4 regions of the Aquamicrobium ahrensii genome follow, and region 3 is predicted to be linked to each of the others. Evidence: riboswitches for the same ligand, from Rfam matches in the RefSeq annotation. Region 3 holds a riboswitch; each other region holds the start of a gene.
The links. A riboswitch is a leader RNA that binds a small molecule or an ion and turns the genes downstream of it on or off. The one in region 3 is predicted to bind cobalamin.
Positions count from the first base shown of each region.

Region 1: linked by a shared signal. The riboswitch ahead of ABID44_RS05150 (DUF1636 family protein) and the one ahead of ABID44_RS13570 (ABC transporter substrate-binding protein) in region 3 are both predicted to bind cobalamin.
Region 2: linked by a shared signal. The riboswitch ahead of ABID44_RS14535 (CbtB domain-containing protein) and the one ahead of ABID44_RS13570 (ABC transporter substrate-binding protein) in region 3 are both predicted to bind cobalamin.
Region 4: linked by a shared signal. The riboswitch ahead of ABID44_RS03690 (aromatic ring-hydroxylating oxygenase subunit alpha) and the one ahead of ABID44_RS13570 (ABC transporter substrate-binding protein) in region 3 are both predicted to bind cobalamin.

Region 1 covers NZ_JBEPMN010000003.1:24,557-29,419, forward strand. The annotation lists gene ABID44_RS05125 (NADH-quinone oxidoreductase subunit D) at 1-253, opposite strand, end outside; gene ABID44_RS05130 (NADH-quinone oxidoreductase subunit C) at 254-856, opposite strand; gene ABID44_RS05135 (NuoB/complex I 20 kDa subunit family protein) at 862-1,443, opposite strand; gene ABID44_RS05140 (NADH-quinone oxidoreductase subunit A) at 1,434-1,799, opposite strand; gene ABID44_RS05145 (winged helix-turn-helix domain-containing protein) at 2,114-3,316, shown strand; cobalamin riboswitch at 3,345-3,544, shown strand; gene ABID44_RS05150 (DUF1636 family protein) at 3,582-4,001, shown strand; gene cobW (cobalamin biosynthesis protein CobW) at 3,998-4,863, shown strand, end outside.
Region 2 covers NZ_JBEPMN010000013.1:6,964-11,826, forward strand. The annotation lists gene ABID44_RS14525 (pyridoxal phosphate-dependent aminotransferase) at 1-532, shown strand, start outside; gene ABID44_RS14530 (histidine phosphatase family protein) at 539-1,093, opposite strand; adenosylcobalamin (AdoCbl) riboswitch at 1,154-1,236, shown strand; gene ABID44_RS14535 (CbtB domain-containing protein) at 1,285-1,494, shown strand; gene ABID44_RS14540 (CbtA family protein) at 1,507-2,241, shown strand; gene ABID44_RS14545 (hypothetical protein) at 2,249-2,881, shown strand; gene ABID44_RS14550 (TetR/AcrR family transcriptional regulator) at 2,979-3,620, shown strand; gene ABID44_RS14555 (isovaleryl-CoA dehydrogenase) at 3,589-4,752, shown strand; gene ABID44_RS14560 (carboxyl transferase domain-containing protein) at 4,754-4,863, shown strand, end outside.
Region 3 covers NZ_JBEPMN010000011.1:24,905-29,767, reverse strand. The annotation lists gene ABID44_RS13580 (pyridoxal-phosphate dependent enzyme) at 1-1,232, shown strand, start outside; gene ABID44_RS13575 (trans-sulfuration enzyme family protein) at 1,229-2,398, shown strand; cobalamin riboswitch at 2,514-2,715, shown strand; gene ABID44_RS13570 (ABC transporter substrate-binding protein) at 2,869-3,885, shown strand; gene ABID44_RS13565 (FecCD family ABC transporter permease) at 3,912-4,863, shown strand, end outside.
Region 4 covers NZ_JBEPMN010000002.1:166,375-171,237, forward strand. The annotation lists gene ABID44_RS03680 (hypothetical protein) at 1-172, opposite strand, end outside; gene ABID44_RS03685 (FAD-binding oxidoreductase) at 175-1,278, opposite strand; gene ABID44_RS03690 (aromatic ring-hydroxylating oxygenase subunit alpha) at 1,298-2,545, opposite strand; cobalamin riboswitch at 2,663-2,880, opposite strand; gene ABID44_RS03695 (ribonucleotide-diphosphate reductase subunit beta) at 2,986-4,107, opposite strand; gene ABID44_RS03700 (ribonucleoside-diphosphate reductase subunit alpha) at 4,269-4,863, opposite strand, start outside.

The DNA.
Region 1 (4,863 bases), on a different contig from region 3:
CCACCGCCAGGGCAAAGGCATGCTCCTGATTCATCGGCGAACAATAGTCGAGCCGGTCAAGATAGGGCACGGCCTGAAGATAGGTCTTGGCCTCCATCAGCTTCTCGGTGCCGCGGTGCAGCAGACCGATATGCGGATCGACGCGATCGACCACCTCGCCGTCGAGTTCCAGCACGAGACGCAGCACGCCGTGCGCGGCCGGATGCTGCGGGCCGAAGTTGATGTTGAAATTGCGGACGGAGGTTTCAGCCATTTACTGCTTCACCTTTTCATCGCCGGGCAGCACATAGTCCGTGCCTTCCCACGGCGAGAGGAAGTCGAAATTACGGAATTCCTGCTTCAGCTCGACAGGCTCGTAAACGACGCGCTTGGCCTCGTCATCGTAACGCACCTCGACGAAACCGGTGAGCGGGAAGTCCTTGCGCAACGGATGCCCCTCGAAACCGTAATCGGTCAGGATGCGGCGCAGATCCGGATGACCGGAGAAGAGCACACCATAGAGATCGTAGGTCTCGCGCTCGAACCAGTCGGCGCCCGGCCATATGCCGGTCACGGACGGAACGACGGTCTCCTCGCCGGCATGAACCTTGAGACGCAGGCGCAGGTTCTTCGTCGGCGACAGCAGGTGATACACCACGTCGAAACGGTCGAACCGCGCCGGGTAATCCGCTCCGCAAACATCGATCATCGACACGAACCGGCACTTCGCGTCGTCGCGCACGAAGCGTGCCAGCTTGACGATGTCGGCAGGCGCAACCGTAATCGTCAGTTCGCCAAAGGCCAGTTCGCCAGACAGGATTTCGACGCCGCCATTCGCTTCGATATGGGCGGCCAGTTCGCTGAGCGCTTCACTCATTCTTGTCACCGCTCGATGGTGCCGGTGCGCCGGATCTTCTTCTGCAGCAGAAGAAGGCCGTACATAAGCGCTTCGGCGCTTGGCGGACAGCCGGGCACATAGATATCGACGGGCACGATGCGGTCGCAGCCGCGCACCACCGAATAGGAATAGTGATAATAACCGCCGCCATTGGCGCACGATCCCATGGAGATCACATAGCGGGGCTCCGGCATCTGGTCGTAGACCTTGCGCAGCGCCGGGGCCATCTTGTTGGTCAGCGTGCCGGCCACGATCATGACGTCCGACTGGCGAGGCGAGGCGCGCGGCGCAATGCCGAAGCGCTCGCTGTCATAACGCGGCATCGCCGAGTGGATCATTTCGACGGCGCAGCAGGCCAGACCGAACGTCATGTACATGAGCGAGCCGGTGCGCGCCCAGGTGATCAGCGCCTCGGTCGAGGTGACGAGAAATCCCTTGTCGGCCAGCTCGTCATTGATGCCGATGAAGAAAGGATCGTCCGACCCGACCGGCTTGCCGGTGCGCGGATCGAGAACGCCCTTTGGCTGCGGCGCGACAAGCGTGCCGGAATTGCCGATCAATCCCATTCCAGCGCCCCTTTCTTCCACTCATATATGAAGCCGATGGTGAGAACACCAAGGAACACCATCATCGACCAGAAACCGAGCATGCCGATGTCGCCGAACGAAATGGCCCACGGGAACAGGAAAGCCACCTCAAGATCGAAGATGATGAACAGGATCGACACCAGATAGAAGCGGATGTCGAACTTCATGCGCGCATCGTCGAACGAGTTGAAGCCGCACTCATAGGCGGACAGCTTCTCGGGGTCGGGATCACGATAGGCGACCAGGAACGGAGCCACGATGAGTGCCAGCCCGATTACCAGCGCCACGCCGATGAATATGACGATCGGCAGATACGAACTCAACAATTCGTTCATGCTGCAACTTTCCGTTGGCGGCGGATCCGCCTGAAACTAGCGCAGCCGGCCCTGTTACGGAAGCGTGACAGATTTGCCCGGAACCATTTGGTCCCCTGCTGCAACGCGGCGAGGGTTAGCGCAGCCGGATTGCCGAAGCAAGTCAAACCTTGACCAAAACGCTGCACTGCACACTATCTGCGACAAAACTGATCATCTTTGATTTCCTTCACTTTTTACTCCACTTTTAGTCCTGACAGCATCCACGAGCCTCGGCTGCTAGATTGCTGGAATCGGGCTGCCGTAAACCATGACTTGAGATAGGTTTGGATTGCATGAAGGAAACCCTCTCCCCGGCTCTGGCGCGCCGTATCGCCCTGTCCGCGCAGGGCTTCGGCGGAGGGCGCGCAAAGGCTGCGTTGGATCGCCGGCGCCTTTCCCGCACGCTGTCGCGCATCGGTCTGCTGCAGATCGACTCGGTCAGCGCGGTGGTGCGCGCGCACTACATGCCGCTTTATTCCCGGCTCGGCCCCTACCCTCTCTCTCTTCTGGATGAAGCCACCCGTCCGGGGGCCAGACGCCTGCTTTTCGAGTACTGGGCGCATGAGGCATCGTTCCTGCCGCTGGAGACATATCCGCTGCTGCGCTGGCGCATGGAAAAAGCAGCGCGCGGCGAGGAGATGTATCGCACATTGGCCAGATTCGGCCGGGAGCGCTCGGATTTCGTCGAAGAGATTTTCCGCGAAGTGGAAACGCACGGGCCGCTGGCCGCATCCGACATGGAAGGCCACAAGGGCTCGGGCGGCTGGTGGGGCTGGAGCGACGCCAAGGCGGCCTTCGAATGGCTGTTCTGGGCCGGAAGGGTCACAACGGCCTGCCGACGCGGCTTCGAACGCGTCTATGACCTGCCCGAACGGGTGCTGCCGCGTTCCATACTCGACACGCCGGTTCCAGCTACAGCCGACGCCCAGCGCGAACTGCTGCGCATCTCCGCCCGCGCCCATGGCATCGCCACCGCCGCATGTCTGCGCGATTATTTCCGGCTCTCCGCCACTGAAGCGGCCCCCCGCATTGCCGAGCTTGTCGAGGAAGGCGAGTTGATTCCCGTCGCCATCAAGGGCTGGTCACGGCAGGCTTACCTGCACCGCGACGCGCGCCGGCCGCGCAGGGTCGAAGCCCGCGCCCTGCTGGCGCCTTTCGATCCACTGGTGTTCGAGCGGGATCGTACGGAAAACCTGTTCGGCTTCCGCTACCGTATCGAAATCTACACGCCGGCCGCCAAGCGACGATATGGCTACTATGTCCTGCCCTTTCTGCTCGGCGACAGGATCGTCGCGCGCGTCGATCTCAGGGCCGACCGCGGGGCGGGCGTGCTGCGCGTCCATGCCGCATACGCCGAACAGGGGGCACCGGCCGAAACCGCTGAAGCTCTTCTCGCCGAACTGGAGCAGTTTCGCGACTGGCTGAATCTCGACCGGATCGAGATTATCCCCGCCGGGAATCTCGGCCCGGCGCTGGCGGACATGCTCGTGTCGTAGCCGCAAGTTGACAGCCGGACCCGCCCAAGCCTAAATCCGCCCAGACGGTCTCCCTTTCCCAAGGAGGGGAGCTAAGAGGGAATGCGGTGAGGTGACCCCGAACCCGCAGCTGTCCCCGCAACTGTAAGCGACGAGCCTCAGCCGACAGCCACTGGGTGCGGACCCGGGAAGGCGGCGACAGGGCGACGACCCGCGAGCCAGGAGACCTGCCGTCTGCAAGGAACGAGCCGAAAGCCTGGCGGGTGTCCCGGGCAAGGAGCAGATATTGGATTCAGGCCCGCCCACTCAGACGGAACCAGCCGCCAGCGCCACAGGAGCCGGCACGACCATCATCGTGTGCATCTCCTGCCGCGACGCCACCGGCTCGGATGCGCATCCGCGCGCCGGTGAAAAGTTGGCGGAGGATGCGCGCCGGGCCGCCGCCGGCCTGCCGGTCGAGGTGCGCACGGCAGAATGCCTCGGCAACTGCAAGCGCAGGTTAAGCGCCTCGATCCTGTCGGAAGGCGCATGGAGCTACGTGTTCGGCGATCTCACCGAAGATTGCGGGGCCGATCTGGTCGCCGGTGCCAGCCTGCTGGCCGACGCCGATGACGGCAAGATTCCATGGCGCGGTCGTCCCGATTCGCTCAAGCGCGGCCTCGTTGCGCGCATCCCTCCCCTCACTCTCCTCAAGGACAGATCATGACCGCAAACGCCACCCGTGTGCCCTGCACCGTCGTCACCGGCTTCCTCGGCGCCGGCAAGACCACGCTGATCCGCAACCTGCTGGAGAACAGCAACGGCAAACGCCTCGCGCTCATCGTCAACGAATTCGGCGACGTCGGCGTCGATGGCGAGATATTGAAAGGCTGCGGCATCGATAGCTGCCCGGAAGAAAACATCGTGGAACTGGCCAATGGCTGCATCTGCTGCACCGTGGCCGACGATTTCGTGCCGGCGCTCGACCAGATCCTGTCTCGCACGCCCAGGGTCGATCACATCCTGATCGAAACCTCCGGCCTCGCCCTGCCGAAACCGCTGGTGCAGGCTTTCCAGTGGCCGACGGTGAAAAGCCGCGTCACCGTCGACGGCGTGGTCGCCGTGGTGGATGGCCCCGCACTTGCCGAGGGCAAGGTCGCCTCCGACATGGACGCGCTCGCCGCCCAGCGCGCCGGGGACGAATCGCTCGACCATGACGACCCGATCGAGGAGGTGTTCGAGGATCAGGTGGCCTGCGCCGACCTCATCATCCTGTCCAAGAGCGATCTGCTGGACGAAGCCGCCGCCGCCCGCGCCCGCAAGATCGTGGACGCCCATATCACCCCAGCCGTGAAGGTCGTTCCCTCCGAACATGGCAAGGTCGATCCGTCGATCCTGCTCGGCCTCGGCCTCGCTGTCGAGGACGACATAGAAAACCGCAAGTCGCATCATGACGGCGCGGGCGATCATGAGCACGACGACTTCGACACCTTCGTCATCGACGTTCCCGCGGTGACCGACCCCGAGGAGCTGGCGCGCCGTATCGCCGCCGCCGCCGAGCAGGAGGATGTGCTGCGCGTCAAGGGCTT
Region 2 (4,863 bases), on a different contig from region 3:
CGAAGCCTATTGCGAACTCGCGCCGGCAAGCGCCCTGCCCGCGATCGATGTGGCGAGGCCGAACGTCGTGCGCATGCGCACCTTCTCCAAGGCCTACGGGCTCGCCGGCATCCGTTGCGGCTACGCCATCGGAGAGGAAACGGTCATCGCCGCCTTCGAGAAAATCCGCAACCACTATGGCGTCAGCCGCATGGCGCAGATCGCCGGTGAAGCGGCTCTGGAGGATCAGGGCTATCTGGCCGGGGTCGTGCGCAAGGTGGATGCAGGTCGTCGCCGTATCGCGACAATAGCCGGGGACAACGGTTTGCAGGCCCTGCCCTCGGCCACGAATTTCGTGGCCGTGGATTGCGGTGAGGACGGAGCGTTCGCCCTGAAACTGATGCAGGCGCTGCTGGCGCGAGGCGTGTTCATCCGCAAACCCATGGCGGCAGGGCTGGATCGCTGCATTCGCATCAGCGTCGGGCTCGACCATGAGCTCGACATTCTGGCCGAGGAAATGCCGAAGGCTCTTGAGATTGCGAGGGCCGGCTAGCAGGCCCTACCGGAGCGCGGCCAGACGCAGGGCCCAGCGCCGCCCATCGCTGGTGAAACGCGTCAGCCCGAGCGGCTCGACATCGACCGACCAGAAGCCTTGCGGCGGCGCATCGAGCACCTCGCAAACTGCCGCGCGGATCACGGGCGGGTGGGTGATCGCGAGCGTGTGACCGGCCATGCCGAGGGCCTCTTCCAGGAAGGCGGACACACGACGCCTGAGATCGCGGAGCGATTCGCCGCCGTGCGGCGCCGCGTCCGGGTCCGACATCCACGTCGCCAGTTCGCCCGGCTCAACTTCGGCAAGCTTGCGTCCGGCCCACTGGCCGAAATCCTGATCGCGCAGCGCCTGCCGCGCTTCGCCGTCCAGCCCGAGAGCCCCGGCGGTCTCGACGGCGCGCAGCGCCGGGCTTCGCCACACACGATCGGCGCGCGCAAGGCCGCAGGCCACCATCCGGGCATACTCGATCGCTCCGGGCTCCAGCGGCTCATCCCGTGCGAAAGCGCCAAACCTGTTCGCTTCCGTGGAGCCGCAGCAGATCAACGTCAGGCGTCCTGTCATTCACACTCCCTTCGCTTCATTGACAGCCATACATGACGGCGACTAGTGTCGGCAAAGATTACGGATCTGGAAGCTGGTGAAAATCCAGCGCGGTCGCGCCACTGTGACCGGCAATTATCGCCGGAAGTCAGGCCTTGATCCGTGTTTCACAGCTTGCAACAGCGGGACGCAGCATCCCAGGGAGAAGCACGATGTCCGACATCACTTTTGCACCAGAAGTCCGCCCGGTTCCGATTCCGGTGCGCGAAATCATGCCGTGGGCGATCTTTGGCGGCCTGCTCATGATGCTGGCCATCTATTTTATCGGGGCGGAGGAAGGGGCGACAACCCTGCTCTCGAACCTGAGCACGCATGAATTCGTTCATGACGCGCGCCATCTCCTCGGCTTCCCCTGCCACTGAAAGTCTGACGCCATGGTTGGAAATCTTCTGCTTCGCGGGATGCTGGTCGGCATCCTGGCCGGACTTTTCGCGTTCGGATTCGCCCGTGTGTTCGGCGAGCCTCACATCGACAGCGCCATCGCCTATGAAGAAGCGATGGCCGCAGCCTCCGGCGAGCCTGCCGAAGAGGAAGAAGAACTGGTCAGCCGCGAGACCCAGGCGGGCCTGGGCCTCCTGACCGGCTCGGTCGTCTACGGCGCCGCCATCGGCGGTCTGTTCTCCCTCGTGTTCGCCTATGTCCATGGCCGCGTGACCTCGCTCGGACCCCGCGCCACCGCCGGGCTTCTGGCCGTCGCCGCCTTCATCGCCGTGGTGCTGGCGCCGGCGCTGAAATATCCGGCGACGCCGCCGGCCGTCGGCAATCCCGAAACGATCGGCGAACGCACGGAGTTGTTCTTCGTCATGCTGATCGTCTCCATCATCGCCGCTGTCGTCGCCGTGGCGCTGGCGCGGCGGCTGTGGACCCGGCTTGGCGGCTGGACCGCCGGTATTGTCGGTGGGCTCGCCTTCCTCGTCATCATCGCCATCGCCCAATATGCGTTGCCGACGGTGAACGAGATTCCGGAAGGCTATTCAGCCGACCTGCTCTGGCGCTTCCGCACCTCCTCGCTCGGCATGCACGCCGTGCTGTGGACGGTGATCGGCCTTGCCTTCGGCGCAGTCGCCGAGCGGGCCCTGCCTGCCGGCGCACGCGCCCGGGCGGCCTGACAACGCCATGACGCGGCGCGCTCCCCCACCGGCGCGCGCCGCGCTTCTTGTTGCGGTTGCCGCGGCTTGCTTCGCATCATCTTCGGCTGAAGCGCATCGGCGCAGCAATCCGGCGGAAATCAAAGGCATACCGATCGCCAGCCTGTCACACGGCCAGATGGCCGTGATTGCGGACCACCGCAGCGAGATCATGAAGCTCGCCGCGCAGGAGCGGCAGGTGGACGACACTTTCGTGCGGCTGCTGAATTACGGCAATATCCAGTATACCTATTGCCTGTGGGGGCTGGTTCCGGGCTCGCTGAGCGACGAGGAAAGCCCCTTCAACGAGTGCGCCCATGCCTATCTGTCGGCTGCGCGCGAACTGCTTTCCCATATGCGGGAAACCTCAGCCAACAAGGCAGCCGTGGAAGACCTCATATCGCGCATCGACGCGGATATGGTGCGCAAGCAATCGTCCTTCATTCTGTGCCAGTACAGCGCCGACACATTCGACACGGCCAGTGTTGTGCGCCCGGTATGGAGCGAAATCCCCAAGCATCTGCCAAGCCTGGCCGCCTTTTCAGGCCTCGGGCTGGCGCTGATCGGCGTCGGCATGGTTCTCGGCAAGGGGCGCTCTTATCCGGAGCAGGATCAGGTCTGACCCGACTTCCATCCATTCCCAGCCATCGTCCTTACTGAAATGAGCGCCCCTTGAATTAATTGAACGTACGTTTTATTAATTGATGGAGAGGAATCCGATGGCGCGAACGGCAGGCTCGGATGGAGAACGGACTGAGGCGGCGATCCGCGAGGCGGCTGTCGACCTCATTGCGCGTCACGGCTACGAGGCGGTGACCATGCGCCAGCTCGCCGCCCGGGTGGGCGTGCAGCCGGCCGCTCTCTATCGCTACTTTCCCACCAAGGAAGAACTGCTGTTCACACTGATGCGCGCGCATATGGAGGCGCTGCTGGGTGCATGGAACGACGCCCGCCCTTCCTCCGGCGACGCCGCCGAGCGGCTGTCCGCTTTCGTGGCCAATCACATCGCCTTCCATATCGAGCGGCGCTCGCAGACCCACGTCTCCAATATGGAGTTGCGCAGCCTGTCGCCCGAGCGGCTGACCATCATCCTGAGACTGCGCACCTCTTATGAAAAGGAACTGCGCGCCATCCTGCGCGAGGGCGCGGAAAGCGGCGTCTTCGATATTGACGACATCGGGCTCACCGCCATGGCGATCATCCAGATGATCACCGGCGTCATCGTCTGGTTTCGGCCGGACGAGCGACTGTCGGTCGAGGGCGTGACGCGAACCTATCTTTCCATGACAATGCGCCTCGTCGGGGCGTCAACGAAACGGGAGATCCATCATGTACAGGCAGGCACTCGACTTCGGGCATGAAGAAGACGTCGCGGCGCTTCGCGATCTCGTGCATCGCTTCGCGCAGGACAAGATCGCCCCGCTGGCCGCCGGGATCGACCGCAGCAACGAGTTTCCGGCCCATCTGTGGGAGGAAATGGGCGCGCTCGGCCTGCTCGGGATGACCGCCGACCCGGCCTATGGCGGCAGCGGCATGGGATATCTCGCCCATGTGGTGGCGATGGAGGAGATTTCACGCGCTTCCGCATCTGTCGCCCTGTCCTACGGCGCGCACTCCAATCTGTGCGTCAACCAGATCAACCGCTGGGGCACGCCGGCGCAGAAGGAAAAATACCTGCCGCCGCTGTGCTCAGGCAAGGCGGGCGGCGCGCTCGCCATGTCGGAGCCCGGCGCGGGGTCCGACGTGGTGTCGATGCGGCTGCGAGCCGAGAAGAAAAACGACCGATTCGTGCTCAACGGCACCAAGATGTGGATCACCAACGGGCCGGACGCCGACACGCTGGTCGTCTATGCCAAGACCGACCCGGAGCGGAAGTCGCGCGGCATCACCGCCTTCCTGATCGAGAAGGATTTCAAGGGATTTTCGGTGGCGCAGAAGCTCGACAAGCTCGGCATGCGTGGGTCCAACACCGGCGAGCTGGTGTTCGAAAATGTCGAGGCGCCGTTCGAGAACGTGCTGGGCGAGGAAGGCAAGGGCGTCGAAGTGCTGATGTCCGGGCTCGACTATGAGCGCACGGTGCTCGCCGGCGGGCCGCTCGGCATCATGGCCGCCTGCCTCGACGTGGTTGTGCCTTATGTGCGAGAGCGCAGGCAGTTCGACCGGCCCATCGGCGACTTCCAGCTCGTGCAGGGCAAGCTGGCCGACATGTACACCACGCTGAACGCCTGCCGCGCCTATGTCTATGCCGTCGCCTCCGCCTGCGACCGTGGCCAGACCACGCGCAAGGACGCAGCCGGATGCATTCTCTATGCTGCGGAGAAGGCGACGCAGACAGCGCTCGACGCCATTCAGCTTCTCGGCGGCAACGGCTACATCAACGATTACCCGACAGGCCGCCTGCTGCGCGACGCCAAGCTTTATGAGATCGGCGCGGGCACTTCCGAAATCCGCCGCTGGCTGATCGGCCGCGAAATCATGAGCGAGGATATCTGAGATGGCGGTGCTTCGCTCGCAAATCTCGCCGTCGTCCGAGGCCTTCCGCGTCAATGACGAGCGTATGCGCACGCTGGTGGACGACATTGCCGCAAAGGCGGCAACCGTGCA
Region 3 (4,863 bases):
TGGTCGCCGACGCCGAGCGGCGCGGCGTGCTCGCGCCGGGCGGCACGATCGTGGAAGCGACTGCCGGCAACACCGGTCTCGGGTTGGCGCAGGTCGGCATTCCCAAGGGTTATCGCATCATACTGGTGGTGCCCGACAAGATGTCGCGCGAGAAGGTGCAGCATTTGCGCGCGCTCGGTGCGGAAGTGCGGCTGACCCGTTCGGACGTGCTCAAGGGGCATCCCGAATATTATCAGGACATGGCCGAGCGCATTGCCGCCGGGACGCCTGGCGCCTTCTACGCCAACCAGTTCGCCAATCCGGCGAATCCGCTGGCGCATGAAACCACGACCGGGCCGGAAATCTGGCGGCAGCTCGACGGCGACGTCGATGCGGTGGTGGTGGGCGTCGGCTCCGGGGGCACGCTCACCGGTCTCGGCCGCTTCTTTGCGAAGGTGTCGCCGAAGACCGAGATCATCCTGGCCGATCCGGCTGGGTCCGTGCTCGCACCCTATATCAAGACGGGCGAGCTGGGCGAGGCCGGAAGCTGGACTGTGGAAGGCATCGGCGAGGACTTCATTCCGCCCAATGCCGATCTGTCGCTTGTGGCGAAGGCCTATTCGGTTCCGGACCGCCAGAGCATGGCGGCGGCGCGCGAACTCCTGTCGAAAGAAGGCATTCTCGCCGGCTCGTCGTCGGGCACGCTGCTGGCGGCGGCGCTTCGCTACTGCCGCGAGCAACGGACGCCCAAGCGGGTGGTGACGCTGGTCTGCGATTCCGGCAACAAATATCTGTCCAAGGTGTTCGACGATTTCTGGCTGGCCGAGCAAGGCCTGTCGGAGCGCGAACAGCATGGCGATCTGCGCGACCTTGTCGCCCGCACGCACCGCGAGGGCGGCACAGTCTGGGTGGGGCCGGAGGAAAGCCTGCTCAACGCCTATGGCCGCATGCGGCGCGCAGACGTATCCCAGCTTCCGGTGCTGGAAGAGGGCAGGCTGGTCGGCATCATCGACGAAAGCGATATCCTGGCCAGGGTCGAGGGACCCTACGACAGCCGCTGGGAGCGCTTCAACGGGGACGTACGCACGGCCATGACGCGCGACCTGCACACGCTGCAGGCCAGCCAGACGCTCGATGCGCTGCTGCCGGTGTTCGACCGCAACGAGGTAGCCATCATCTTCGACGGCGACGAATTCATCGGGCTCATCACCCGCATCGACCTGATCAACCATCTGAGGCGGACCAGCAAATGACCACAGACCGCAAGAACCGGCTCGCTTTCTCGACGCGCACCATTCATGGCGGCCAGAGCCATGACCCGACGACCGGCGCGGTCATGGTGCCGATCTACGCCACCTCGACCTATGCGCAGGAAAGCCCGGGCGTGCACAAGGGTTTCGAATATGCCCGCAGCCAGAACCCGACGCGCTTCGCCTTCGAACGCGCCGTGGCCGATCTCGAAAGCGGCGCTGCCGCCTTCGCCTTCGCTTCGGGACTGGCGGCGATCGCGACGGTGCTGGAACTGTTCGACGCCGGCACGCATGTCCTGGCGACGGACGACATCTATGGCGGCACGTTCCGGCTCATCGACAAGGTGCGGCGGCGCACGGCTTCGCTGGCCGTGGATTTCGCCGACTTCACCGATCTTGCTGCGGTCGAGGCCGCGATCCGGCCGGAGACGAAGCTTTTATGGATCGAGACGCCGACAAACCCGCTCCTGAAGATCGTCGATCTGGAGGCGATGGTGGCTCTCGCCGGCCGCAAGGGGCTGGTGACGATCGTCGACAACACGTTTTGCAGCCCCTACATCCAGCGGCCTCTGGAACTCGGCATCGATATCGTCGTTCACTCCACCACCAAATACCTCAATGGTCATTCGGACATGATCGGAGGCGTCGCCGTGGTGCGCGAGGAAGGTGAATTGCGCGACCGGCTGAGGTTCCTGCAGAACGCCGTCGGCGCCATTTCCGGCCCCTTCGACAGCTTCCTCGCCCTGCGCGGAATCAAGACGCTGGCGCTCAGGATGGAGCGGCATTCGCAGAACGGCCTCACCATAGCCCGCTGGCTGGAAGCTCGCGCGGACGTGCGCAGGGTGATCTATCCGGGCCTCGAAAGTCACCCCCAGCATGCTGTCGCCGCACGTCAGATGCAGGCCTTCGGCGGCATGCTCTCCGTGGAGCTCGACCGCGATCTGGCGGGCACGAAGCGCTTTCTGGAGCGGACCCGTCTGTTCACGCTGGCCGAAAGCCTTGGCGGCGTGGAAAGCCTGATCGAGCATCCGGCGACGATGACGCACGGCTCCATTCCCGCAGCGCAACGCGCCGCCATCGGCATATCGGATTCGCTGGTGCGCCTGTCGGCGGGCATCGAGGATGGCGCGGACCTGACCGCGGATCTGGAGCAGGCGCTGGCAGGCTGAAGAACGCAGGCCCCGAAGCAATGCCCCGGGGGTTCAGCGGTTCCCGATTGGCCGCTCGGGCCGGCAGGCTGCTGGGGACGACGGTTTGTCCGACTTGAAAAGGTCACCGCACATGCGATACGAGCATGGTGTCGGTTTCCGAAAGGAACGAAGAGGGAATTCGCCGCAGGTTGGCCAAAGACCTGCGAAACGAAACTGCCCCCGCAACTGTAGGCGGTGAGTCCGCTCCCCGGAAATGCCACTGGGCTTCGGCCCGGGAAGGCGGGGAAGGGCGTCGATCCGTCAGTCAGGAGACCTGCCGACAACTGGAACTGAACGTGCCGGGCGGGGCGCCCGGGAGAGGTTGTCGATGAAGCCTTCCCTGCCTGATCAGGCCGTCTGCCGTATGCCTGCGGATGCGTGGCTTTTCATTGCGTTCCCCGTCCGAAGCCTCCGGTCCCCGCTGCAAACCAATCGGAGAACTTCGCGTCATGACCTTCCCGCGTCTGGCACTTGCCGCCGCTAGCCTTGCGCTGCTCACGGTCCATGCGGCCGCCGAGCCTACGGAATATCCGCTCACGCTGGAAAACTGCGGCGAGACGATCACCTTCGACAAGGCGCCGGCCACCGCCGTCACCGTCGGCCAGGCCTCCACCGAGGCGCTCTATGCGCTGGGTCTCGGCGACAAGGTGACCGGCACCTCCGTCTGGTTCACCGATGTGCTGCCCGAGCACAAGTCCATCAACGACAATGTCGAGCGGCTGGCCGACAACGATCCCAGCTTCGAGAGCGTGGTGGCCAGGAAACCCGATCTCGTCGCGGTGCAGTTCATCTGGCACGTCGGGCCGGAGGGCATTGTCGCGACCCGCGAGCAGTTCCACGAGGTCGGCGTCCCGACCTATGTGATGCCCGCCGATTGCGTGGCCAAGGACAACAGCGTCGGCGTCGACGGCACCCGCACCGCCGCCTTCTCGACTGAGACCATTCATCAGGGCGTGCGCGAGCTTGCTGAAATCTTCGACGTGCAGGACAAGGGGGAGGAAGTCGTCGCAGATCTGGTGAAGCGCGAGGATGACGCCGTCGAGCGCGCGAAGGCTCTCGACATCGAGGACGTGTCGGCCGTGTTCTGGTTCTCCAGCGCCGACATGAACATCGACCCCTATGTCGCCGGCCGCAAGGGCGGGCCGGCCTACATGCTGAACAAGCTCGGCATTCGAAACATCGTGGAATCCGATGAGGAATGGCCGGTGGTTGGCTGGGAGACCATCGCCAAGGCCAATCCGACGATCATCATCATCGCCAGGATGGATCGCCGCCGCTTTCCCGCCGACGACCATGAAAAGAAGCTCGAATTCCTCAAGACTGATCCGGTCGCCAGCCAGATGGAGGCTGTGAAGAACAACCGCATTGTGGTGATGGACGGCCATGCCATGGACGCCACCATGCGCACAGTGGCCGGCATCGAGGTGCTGGCCGACGCGCTGGTGGATCTGGGCGTCGCCAGGTGACGATAGTTTCTGCGGGCCAGCATTCCATGGCGCGGCTGTGGTGGCGCTGGCCGGCAAGCCTCGTCGCCCTGGCGGCGGCGGTCTTTGCCGGAACCTGTATCGGCGAGACGCCCATTCCGCTCTCCATCGTGGTGCAGACGCTGGCCAACAAGGTTCTGGGCGCTGCCTATCCGCTCGATCCGATCGACATGGGCATCGTCTGGAATTATCGCCTGCCGCGCGCGCTGGTGGCCGCTTCCTGCGGCGCGGGGCTGGCGCTGTCCGGTCTCGTGCTGCAATCGCTGCTGCGCAACGCTCTGGCCGATCCCTATCTGCTTGGCATATCGGCGGGGGCGTCGACCGGAGCGGTGACCGTGACGATCGCCGGCCTCGGCGGCGGGGCGGTGTCGATGTCGCTCGGTGCGTTCGCGGGCGCAGTCACGGCCTTCCTGCTCGTCGCACTGCTGGCGCGGGCGGCCGGCGGCGGCGTATCGGCGCGCGGCGCGGGGCAGATCATCCTGGCCGGCATCGCCGGTTCGCAGCTTTTCAACGCGCTCACCTCCTTCATCATCACCAAATCGGCCAATGCCGAACAGGCGCGGGGCATCATGTTCTGGCTGCTCGGCAATCTGAGCGGCGTGCGCTGGCCGGATGTGACGCTGGCCGTGCCTGTGGCTGCGGCCGGGCTCATCGCCTGCGTGTGGTATGCGCGCGCCCTCGATGCATTCGCCTTCGGGGCGGAATCCGCTGCTTCCCTGGGCATTCCGGTGCGCAGGGTACAGATCGTGCTAATCGGGCTCACCGCGCTCGTCACCGCCGTCATGGTTTCCATCGTCGGCTCCATCGGTTTCGTCGGCCTCGTCATTCCGCATGCGGCGCGTTTCGTGGTTGGTGTGCGACATGGCAGGCTGGTGCCGGCTACCGCGCTGACAGGCGCAGCCTTCCTCATCGCCGCCGACGTGCTGTCGCGCACCATGATCCCCGGACAGGTGCTGCCCA
Region 4 (4,863 bases), on a different contig from region 3:
TGTCGATCAGTTCGATCTGGCGGCGCGCCTCGTCTTCGAGGCAGGCATGCGGCGGCACCGACATCAGCCAGTCGACGAACACTTCTTCGGGCGGCGGCAGCGGCGAGATTTTCGCCGCCGTTTGCCGGTCGAGTGGTTGTGGGAGGGCGACGGCCGCCTCGTCTTTTTCCATGGTCAGGCTTCGATCTCGAGGTCGCAGAGGGGTTTGGAGCAGCAGGCGAGGATGAAGCCGTCGGCGATCTCGTCGTCGAGTATGCCGCCATTGTGGTTCATCTCGACCTCGCCGGACAGTTTCTTCACCTTGCAGGTGCCGCACAGACCGAACTCGCAGGCCGCCGAAATCCGCACGCCGCTGGCGCGCGCCGCCTGAAGAACGGTCTGGCCGGGAAGGCATTCGCCCTCCACATCGGAAAGGCTGAAGCGCACCGGCACGGTTGCGGCGGGCGCCGTGCCCGCGTCCGCATTGGCGGGCAGTTCGGGGAAGGCGGCGGGCGCGGGCTCGACCGGCGGCGCGCCGAAGCTTTCCTGATGGTAGAACGCCATATCGAAGCCGGCGGCCTGCAACATCTCGCGCACCGCCCGCATGAACGGTTCGGGGCCGCAGCAAAACACTTCGCGCTCGCGGAAGTCGGGCGACAGAAGCGGCAGGCGCACGGCGTCGATGCGGCCCATATGGCCGAACCAGCTTTCGCGCGACGAGCGTTCCTCGATCAGGAACGACAGCGAAAGGCCGGGCATGCGCGAGCCCAGCAACTCAAGCTCCTTGCGGAAGATGATTTCTTCCGGCCGCCTCGCGCAGTTGACGAAGGACACGTCCGTGCCCGGCGCGCAGTCGTTCAGCCAGCGCAGCATCGACATCACCGGCGTGATGCCGGAGCCGGCCGAGATGAACAGATATTTGGCGGCCGGATGGTTGTGGTGGGTGAATTCGCCGCCCGGCCCGAACGCTTTCAGCCGCGCGCCGACACCCAGATTGTCGAACATCCAGCGGGCGCCCACGCTGCCCGGCTGCGCCTTCACCGTCACCGCGATGGAGAAGGGGCGCGATGGCGACGACGACAGCGTGTAGGTGCGCATGAGCGGCCCGTCGTCCACGGGCAATTCGAGCGTTATGAACTGGCCCGGCTTGTAGCGGAACCATGTCTGCGCATCGGACCGGAAGGTGAAGGTCTTCACCTCCGGCGTCTCGTCCGCGATGCCGATCACCTCCAGAACCTGAAGGCGATCGTTCCACGGGGCCATCTCGTCCAGATGGCGGTAGAGCCCGGGATCGGTCATGGCGTTCATCGGCTTCTCCTCAGGCGACGTTCTTCAGCCTGGGCTTTTCACCCTCGCAAAGCCGTGGCTCCATGAAGTGCGCATACCATTCCACGAACTGGATCACGCCCCCTTCATGCAGTTCCGAATAGGGGCCGGGCTCATAGGCCGGCGAGCGGATGCCGAAGGCGTTCTCCTCCACAATGCGGCGGTCCTGATCATTGGTCTCCGTCCACACATGGATGAGTTCCTCCAGATCGTAGTCGACGCCTTCGACCGCATCCTTGTGGACCAGCCATTTGGTGGTGACGGCGGTCTCTTCAGGGCCAAGCGGGATGACGCGGAAGGTCACGGCATGGTCGATCAGCACATGGTTCCATGTGGCGGGGTAGTGATAGAGCATCAGCGTGCCGATACGATCGGCGCTGACCTGATCGGAAAGATTGCGCTTCACCGAGGGCTTGCCGGTCATGGTGTAGCTCACCGCGTCGCGCAGCAGCGGCGCGCGGGTGGCGCGGAACTGTCCGGCCTCGTCGATGCGGAAGCGCGCTGGCAGGCCCGCCGCCTCGCATTTTTCCCAGTGCTCCACCATCTCCGGATCGCTCTCGGCACCATTGACGCCGGTGACGCTGGGCGCTTCCGGGAAGGTCTTGCACAGTTCCGGATGGTTGCCCGCGCAGTGGTAGCATTCGCGGTTGTTCTCCCACACCAGCTTCCAGTTGGCCTTCTCGACGATGGTCGATTCATAGGCGATCTTCGCCTCGGAAAGCTTGTGCGGTGCGAAATAGGGCTCCATCAGCATGCGGAACGGCTCGAAATCGGCCGGCTCGTCCGCAAGGCAGATGAAAATGTAGCCAGCGACGCTCTCGCAGGCGATGGGCTTGAGCGAATGGGCGGACGGGTCGAAATCCTCGGCCATCTGGCGGGCGAAGAGCAGCCTGCCGTCGAGGTCGTAGGTCCACTGGTGATAGGGGCAGACCAGCCGCGCAGAGGTGCCTTTCGGCGTCGTGCATACGCGGCTTCCGCGGTGGCGGCAGGAATTGTGGAAGGCTCTGATCCTGCCTTCGCGGTCGCGCACGATCACGATCGGGTAGGAGCCGACCTGCACGGTGAAGAAGCTTCCCGGCTTCGCCACCTCGCAATCATGGCCGATGAAGAGCCAGTCCCGATACCAGATCAGCTCCATGTCGAGCCTGAAGAAATCGGGATCGGTGTAGAAGGGCTGCTCCAGCGACCAGCCGTGCCTGCGGGCGCGGATCAGCGTGAGCATTTCGTTACGGGCGTCCATGTCCTGTCCTCGCTAAAGGACTGAACTTGGTGGTGATTTGGGGAAGGAACGGCAACCGCCGACGCCGGCGGCCGGGTCGTACGCCATTCGCTCCTTGACCGCCCACCGCGATCAGTCGAGACCAACGTGCTCAAGGCTGGTTTCCGGGCTCCGGAGCGTCCCGTAAAGGACCGCCTCGACACCTTCCCGGGGGCATCTCCCCAGTGGTTCACCGTCGAGGTTTGCGCTCCGCCACCGTTGCGGGGGCAGCGCCGGACTTCCTCTTGCGAGGGCGCCGGCTTCCCAATTCTCCCTTCCGCACGAGGCGGTCGGGCACCTTAAGCATATTGATGTGAACACCATTCGCGGTGGCGAGGAGCATGAGAAAGCGACATCGCCCCGGCGCAAAGACGACAGGCGATGCCGTGACGCGTGAACCTGCCGTCCCACGGCGATCCAGGTCAGTCCCAGGCCAGCGCGCCGCCGTTCTGGTACTCGATGACGCGGGTCTCGAAGAAGTTCTTTTCCTTCTTCAGATCCATGGTTTCGCTCATCCATGGGAACGGGTTTTCGGTCTCGGCGAAGACCGGCGCGAGGCCGAGCTGGGCGCAGCGGCGGTTGGCGATGAAGTGCATGTATTGCTCGCACAGCGCCGCGTTGAGGCCGAGGAATCCACGCGGCATCGTATCGCGGCCATAGGCGGCTTCCAGTTCGGCTGCGTCGAGGATCATGCCGCGCACCTCGTCCTGGAACGCCTTGGTCCACAGGTGCGGGTTTTCCAGCTTGATCTGGTTGATGACGTCGACGCCGAAATTCAGGTGAATCGATTCGTCGCGCAGGATGTACTGGTACTGTTCGGCGATGCCGACCATCTTGTTGCGGCGGCCGAGCGACAGGATCTGCGCGAAGCCGGTGTAGAACCACATGCCCTCGAAGATGACGTAGAAGGCGACAAGGTCGCGCAGGAAGGATTGATCGGCATCCGGCGTGCCGGTCTTGAAGTCGGGATTGTCGAGGTTCTGCGTGTGCTTCAGCGCCCATTCGGCTTTGTCGGTGATCGACGGCACCTCGCGGTACATGTTGAACAGCTCGCCTTCATCGAGGGCGAGGCTTTCCACGATGTACTGGAAAGTGTGGGTATGGATCGCCTCCTCGAAAGCCTGACGCAGCAGATATTGCCGGCATTCGGGATTGGTCAGATGGCGGTAGATGGCGAGCACGATATTGTTCGCCACCAGCGATTCGGAAGCCGCGAAGAAACCGAGATTGCGCTTGAGCATGCGCCGCTCGTCTTCCGTCAGCCCATCCTTCGACTTCCACAGCGCGATGTCGGCCTGCATCGACACCTCGGTCGGCATCCAGTGATTGTTGCAGCCGGAGAGGTACTTTTCCCATGCCCAGCGATACTTCAGCGGCAAGAGCTGGTTCACGTCGGCACGGGCGTTGATCATGCGCTTTTCATCGACGGTCACGCGCGCGGCGCCCCGCTCGATTTCGCCAAGGCCGGTGGCGTCGCCGGCAGGCGCATCCTTGCCCGGAAGCGGGATTGAAGGGTTGTTTTTGGGTTCGGACCAGTCGAGCATCTCATTCTCCGGTTAGGCTTGGCGCACCCATCCCTGACGCTTCAGGCATCGGCCGGAGGCCGGTCGGGATCGCATGAATGGTGATGGCGCAGGATGGGGCGATGTCTCCCCATCCCGGCCTGTCAGCTTTGCCCTCCCCGGCGGGGAGGGCGGGTGCCTGCTTACTGGCAGGCTTCGCAGTCGGGGTCGTCGATGGCGCAGGCCTTGCCCCATGCCGCACTTGGGTCGACCATGATCGGCGTGGCAGCTTCCGCTGCCGACACGCTTGCCGGCGAAACGGCGTTGAGCTTGCCGTCGGTGCCCTTGAGCGTCGACTTCTCGACATGGGTGGCCGAGCGCGAGCGCAGGTAATAGGTCGTCTTCAGGCCCTTGCGCCATGCAAGCCGGTAAAGCTCGTCCAGCTTCTTGCCGCTCGGATTGGCGATGTAGAGGTTGAGCGACTGCGCCTGATCGATCCATTTCTGGCGGCGCGAGGCGGCGTCGATCAGCCAGGAGGAGTCGATTTCGAAGGCGGTGGCGTAGAGGGCCTTGAGATCGTCCGGGATGCGGTCGATCTGGCCGACGGAGCCGTCGAAATACTTCATGTCCGAAACCATCACCTCGTCCCACAGCCCGCGGGCTTTCAGGTCATGGACGAGCGCGGCGTTCACCACGGTGAAGTCGCCCGACATGTTCGATTTGACGAACAGGTTCTGATAGGCCGGCTCGATCGACTGCGCCACGCCGCAGATGTTGGAGATGGTCGCCGTCGGCGCG